One region of the Pseudomonas ekonensis genome, then DNA from elsewhere that is predicted to be linked to it. Evidence: predicted binding sites of a transcription regulator. Region 1 holds the regulator's gene; the other holds the start of a gene.
The links. Region 1 encodes sigma-54, which starts transcription at its own class of promoters, with help from an activator protein. Its sites were predicted from a motif close to ANTGGCATNNANNTTGCTNT; they were not measured.

Region 1 (3,187 bases):
ACCAGGGCCGCGTCCTGATCGACGACCTGGACGTCAGCCACCAGCCGATGCACGGCCGCGCCAAGGCCGGCATCGGCTATCTCCCGCAGGAAGCGTCGATCTTCCGCAAACTGTCGGTGGCCGACAACATCATGGCCATCCTCGAGACCCGCAAGGAGCTCGACAAGGCCGGCCGGCGCAAGGAACTCGAAAGCCTGCTGCAGGAATTCCACATCAGCCACATCCGCGACAACCTCGGCATGAGCCTGTCCGGCGGCGAACGCCGTCGCGTGGAAATCGCCCGGGCCCTGGCCACCGCACCGAAATTCATCCTCCTCGACGAACCGTTCGCCGGTGTGGACCCGATCTCGGTGGGCGACATCAAGCAGATCATCCACCACCTCAAGGCGAAGGGCATCGGCGTGCTGATCACCGACCACAACGTGCGCGAGACCCTGGACATCTGCGAAACGGCCTACATCGTCAACGACGGCCAGCTGATCGCCGAAGGCGACTCGGACACCATCCTCGCCAACGACCTGGTGAAGGAAGTGTACCTGGGCCACGAGTTCCGCCTGTAAGCGCTGAGGTGGCCGCCCTGCCGCCCCTGCGCTGCATCGATTCGAGCGCGGTTTTATGCGCTTTAATTGTTACAGCGCTCTAGGCAAACACTTCAGTTTCAGGCATATAATTTGCTTAAGTTTGGCGCCTCGGCGCCCTGTAGTGGATGGCGCATGTGCGCCGGCAAATAAGGTGTTAAGCCCCTGCCATGAAACCATCGCTAGTCTTGAGAATGGGCCAGCAGCTGACGATGACGCCGCAGCTGCAACAGGCCATCCGCCTGCTCCAATTGTCGACCCTGGACCTGCAGCAGGAGATCCAGGAGGTCCTGGAATCCAACCCGATGCTCGAGCGCCAGGAAGACGGCGACGACTTCGACAATTCCGACCCCATGGCCGACAACGCCGAACAGAAGCCCAACACCGAGATCCAGGAACCGGCCTACCAAGAGACGGCGCCGACGGTGGACAGCCTCGAGGACGGCGAATGGAGCGAGCGCATCCCCAACGAACTGCCGGTCGACACCGCCTGGGAAGACGTCTACCAGACCAGCGCCAGCAGCCTGCCCGGCAACGATGACGACGAGTGGGACTTCACCACCCGCACCTCCGCCGGCGAGAGCCTGCAAAGCCACCTGCTGTGGCAACTCAACCTGGCGCCGATGTCGGACACCGACCGCCTGATCGCCGTCACCCTGATCGACTGCATCAACAATCAGGGCTACCTCGACGAATCCCTCGAAGAAATCCTCGACGCGTTCGATCCGGAGCTGGACATCGAGCTCGACGAGATCGAAGCCGTCCTGCACCGCATCCAGCAGTTCGAGCCGGCGGGCATCGGCGCCCGCAACCTCGGCGAATGCCTGCTGCTGCAATTGCGCCAGCTGCCGGCCAAGACCCCGTGGCTGACGGAGGCCAAACGCCTGGTCACCGACTTCATCGACCTGCTCGGCAGCCGCGACTACAGCCAGCTGATGCGGCGCATGAAACTCAAGGAAGACGAACTGCGCCAGGTCATCGAGCTGGTGCAGAGCCTCAACCCGCGCCCGGGCTCGCAGATCGAATCGTCCGAGGCCGAGTACGTGGTGCCGGACGTCATCGTGCGCAAGGACAACGAACGCTGGCTGGTCGAGCTGAACCAGGAATCCGTGCCGCGCCTGCGGGTCAACGCCCAGTACGCCGGGTTCGTGCGCCGCGCCGACACCAGCGCCGACAACACCTTCATGCGCAACCAGCTGCAAGAGGCGCGCTGGTTCATCAAGAGCCTGCAGAGCCGCAACGAGACCCTGATGAAAGTGGCGACCCAGATCGTCGAGCATCAGCGCGGTTTCCTGGAGTACGGCGACGAAGCCATGAAACCCCTGGTGCTGCATGACATCGCCGAAGCGGTGGGCATGCACGAGTCGACGATTTCCCGGGTGACCACGCAAAAGTTCATGCATACCCCCCGGGGCATTTATGAGCTGAAATACTTTTTCTCCAGCCACGTCAGCACCTCCGAAGGCGGCGAATGCTCGTCCACGGCGATCCGCGCGATCATCAAGAAACTGGTTGCCGCGGAAAATCAGAAAAAGCCGTTGAGCGACAGCAAGATCGCTGGTTTACTGGAGGCACAAGGCATTCAGGTGGCTCGCCGCACCGTCGCCAAGTACCGCGAATCCCTCGGGATCGCGCCTTCGAGCGAACGCAAGCGGTTGATGTAAGCCACGTTACAGCGTTCCAGTGGCAGGCTATCCCGCCTGCCGCTTTATGCACTGGCAACGAAGGAGAAGCTGTATGCAAGTCAACATCAGTGGACACCAACTGGAAGTGACCGCCCCTCTGCGCGAGTACGTCGAGTCCAAGCTCAAGAAGATCGAGGGACATTTCGACAAGATCACCAACGTTCAGGTGATCATGACCGTCGAGAAGCTCAAACAGAAAATCGAAGCCACGCTGCATGTGCCGGGTAAGGAAGTGGTGGCCAATGCCGAACATGACGACATGTACGCAGCCATTGACCTCCTGACCGACAAACTGGATCGCCAACTCAAAACGCATAAGGAAAAGACCCAGAAAGTCCTTCAGGGCGCTACCGGTCGATAACCCCCCACTCCATGATCCGACTTGAAAGTATCCTGACCCCCGGCCGTTCCCTCGTGAACGTGCCGGGCGGCAGCAAAAAGAAAGCCCTCGAACAAATTGCCAACCTGATCGCCCGGGAAGTGCCGGATCTGGAGATGCAAGATGTCTTCGAGGCACTGGTCGCCCGTGAGAAGCTCGGCTCCACCGGCTTCGGCAACGGCATCGCCATTCCGCACTGCCGCCTCAAGGGTTGCGAGTCGCCCATCAGTGCGCTGATGCACCTTGAAGCCCCCATCGATTTCGACGCCATCGACGGCGCCCCGGTCGACCTGCTGTTCGTCCTGCTGGTCCCGGAAGCCGCCACCGATGCGCACCTGGAGCTGCTGCGCCAGATCGCCAGCATGCTCGACCGCAAGGAAGTACGCGAAAAACTGCGTCGCGCCGCCAGCAACCAAGACTTGTATCAGGTTGTCCTGGACGAGCAGAACGGGCAGTAAACATGCGTCTGATCATCGTCAGTGGCCGTTCCGGCTCGGGTAAAAGCACCGCACTGGATGTCCTGGAGGACAACGGCTACTACTGCA
Region 2 (3,187 bases), on a different contig from region 1:
CCAGGCGCACGCCGTTGCCGATGACCTTGCTGCCGCTGCCCAGGCGGGTCGACGAGTAGACGTCGGCGAATTCGGCGCGGGACGACTTGAAACCGGCGGTCGCGACGTTGGCGATGTTGTTGCCGGTCACGTCCAGTTGCTTGTTGGCTGCATAGAGACCGCTGAGGCCGATGTTAAAAGACATGTTTCACTCCTTTGTGCCGGTGGGTCGGCTCTATATACCAATGGTTTGTACTTTGGACAGGGCGACGGTGCCCTTGCCGGACAGGTTGAGCATCAGCTCGCCGCCGGTCTGGCTGATCGTCACGCTGTTGACGGTGGCCGGCAGGTAGGTCGCCAGATCCGTCGCCGTGCCGTTGATCGGGGCGTTCGCCTTGACGGTGTAGGTGCCGGCGGTGACCAGGTTGCCGTCCTTGTCCTTGCCGTCCCAGGTGAAGCTCGCATTGCCTGCGGCGCGGCTGCCCAGATCGATGGTGCGCACGGTCTTGCCGGTGCTGTCGGTGATGGTGACGGTGCCGCCGGCGATGGACGACGGGACGTTGACCGAACCGGTCATGCCCTTGCTCGGATCGTCGAGCTGGACCGTGTTGGTCTGCACGATCACGTTGCGCCCCACCAGCGACGAGGCCTGCAGCGCCTGCGACGAGTTGTAGTTGCCGGCCAGCGAACTGACGGTGCTGTTGAGGGTGGTGATGCCTTCAAGGCTGCTGAATTGCGCCAGCTGGGCCACGAACGCGCTGTTGTCTTGCGGATCCAGCGGGTTCTGGTTCTTCAGCTGGGTCACCAGCAGTTGCAGGAACGCGTCCTTGCCCAGCGCTTTGCCGCCGGTCGAACTGTTGGTGGCCGAAGCGATGCCATCGGCGGTCGAACTGGTCTTCTTCGACGAGTTCGCCAGGATGTCGTTCATGCTCAGGCTGCTGGTGGTGTCGGTAACGCTCATGGCAGTCGCCCCTTATCACTGACCGAGGGTCAGAACCTTCTGCATCATGGTCTTGGCGGTGTTCATCATTTCGGCGTTGGTCTGGAACGAACGGCTCGCGGAAATCATGTCGGCCATCTCTTCCACCACGTTGACGTTCGGGTAGTAGACGTAGCCCTTGGCGTCGGCCGCCGGGTGGTTAGGCTCGTAGCGCGCCTCAAGGTTGCTCTGGTCTTCGACCACGCCCAGCACCTGCACGCCCTGGCCTGCGGCGTCCTGGTTCTGGAACAGGGAGTTGCCGCCGGTGCTCTGGCCGCCCTGGAACATGGTGGCGAACACCGGGTGACGGGCGCGGTAGGTCTGGTCGATGCTCGACGAGACGGTCTCGGCGTTGGCGATGTTCGACGCCACGGTGTTCAGACGGGTGTTCTGTGCGCTCATGCCGCTGCCGGCAATGTTGAAAACGCTGGACAGGGACATGGATTACTCTCCGCGCAGGGCCGATACCAGCCCTTTGAATTTGCTGTTGAGCAGGGTGAAGCTGGCCTGGAAGCCCACCGCGTTTTCCGCGTAGTTGGACTGTTCCAGTTGAGCGTCCACGGTGTTCTGGTCGATCGAAGGCTGCATCGGCGTGCGGTACATCAGCGACTCGTCGCCGTTGCCCAGGCCTTGGGCCTCGATGTGACGGCTGTTGGTCATGTTCAGGGCGATGGTGCCGTTGGCGTTCTTCTGGCTCTGGGCCTCCAGCACCTTGGAGAAGTCCAGGTCCCGGGCCTTGTAGTTCGGGGTGTCGGCGTTGGCGATGTTGTTGGCCAGCACCTCGGCGCGCTGGGCGCGGAAGCCAAGGGCCTTTTCGTGAATGCCGAGCGCTTTGTCGAAGCTGATGCTCATGTCGGGAACCTTCAGGTGACCGGAGTTTTTCGTAACTGGGTCATAGCAAGCGGCATGCCAAGTCAAGAAAGCCCCGGATTACGGGGCTTTGCCGGCCAATGGCAAAGCGGCAATGCCAGAAAAGCGGCAACGGGTTTCCGCCGCCTGCCGCTTTTCTGCCGCTTCAGGCACAAAAAAACGGGAGCCCTCGCGGGCTCCCGTTTCTTGTGTCGCCGTGTGCCGGTCACTTCGCCTGGTAGATGATCCCCGGGCTGCACTGCACCATCTGGTAATGGTCCGGCAGCCCGTTCAGTGCTTCGGAAGCGCCGAGGAACAGGTAACCGCCCGGCTTCAGCGTGCTGTGGATGCGCATCAGGATGTCCTTCTTCACCTCGGCGGAGAAGTAGATCAGCACGTTGCGGCAGAACACGATGTCGAACTTGCCGAGGCTGGCGTAGCTGTCGAGCAGGTTGAACGAGCGGAACTCCACCCGGCTCCTGATCGGCGCCTTGACCGCCCAGCGGCCCGGTCCCTTCGGATCGAAGTAACGCTGCAGGCGGTCGGCGGACAGGCCGCGGCCGATGGCCAGGCTGTCGTACTCGCCGGTCTTGCAGTTGGTCAGCATGCTGCCGGACAGATCGGTGGCGACGATCTGCACGCCCATCTTCAGCTGGCCGATGTTGGTCCGCTCGAACTCGTCGATCGACATCGACAGCGAATACGGCTCCTGACCCGACGAGCAGGCCGCCGACCAGATCCGCAGACGCTGGTTGGGGCTGGCCTTGATCGCCTCGGGCAGCACCTTGCTCTTGAGGACCTCAAACGGATAGGTGTCGCGAAACCACAAGGTCTCGTTGGTCGTCATGGCATCGACCACCTGCTCGCGCAAACCGCTGCGCGGCTGGGTCTGGATGCGCTGCACCAGCTCACCCAGGGACTTGATGCCTTGCTGCTCCATCAGTTTGTTGAGACGGCTCGACACCAGATACTGTTTGTTTTCACCGAGCAAGATGCCACAGGCTTTCTCCAGGAACACCCGGAACTGTTCGAAATCCAAATTACCCGTAGACAAATTGATGCCGCCTCTTAAATCGTGTTGACCGCCAGGGGCGAACGCCCCTAGCTGATATCTGCTGCTTTGATCCGGTCGACTACCCGGGATGCCAGGTCATCAGGACGGAACTTGGCCAGGAAGTCATCGGCACCGACCTTCTTGACCATCGCCTGATTGAACACACCCGACAACGAAGTATGCAGGATGATGTGAAGCTTTTGCATGCGCGGATCGCTGCGGATCTCGGCCGTGAGGGTGTACCCGTCCATCTCCGGCATCTCGATGTCGGAGATCATCATCAGGAACTCTTCTTCCGGCTTCTTCCCTTCGTCGACCAGCTTGCG

Region 2: flgB (flagellar basal body rod protein FlgB) is a predicted target of sigma-54. The motif match lies at 1,853-1,872, and genes of this name have one in related genera.

What each region holds. Positions count from the first base shown of each region.
Region 1 is NZ_JAHSTS010000002.1:1,570,583-1,573,769, forward strand. It holds gene lptB (LPS export ABC transporter ATP-binding protein) at 1-560, shown strand, start outside; gene KVG96_RS20285 (RNA polymerase factor sigma-54) at 749-2,242, shown strand; gene hpf (ribosome hibernation-promoting factor, HPF/YfiA family) at 2,316-2,624, shown strand; gene ptsN (PTS IIA-like nitrogen regulatory protein PtsN) at 2,636-3,100, shown strand; gene rapZ (RNase adapter RapZ) at 3,103-3,187, shown strand, end outside.
Region 2 is NZ_JAHSTS010000001.1:942,560-945,746, reverse strand. It holds gene flgE (flagellar hook protein FlgE) at 1-184, opposite strand, end outside; gene flgD (flagellar hook assembly protein FlgD) at 215-940, opposite strand; gene flgC (flagellar basal body rod protein FlgC) at 956-1,399, opposite strand; gene flgB (flagellar basal body rod protein FlgB) at 1,403-1,810, opposite strand; gene cheR (protein-glutamate O-methyltransferase CheR) at 2,034-2,861, opposite strand; gene KVG96_RS04325 (chemotaxis protein CheV) at 2,909-3,187, opposite strand, start outside.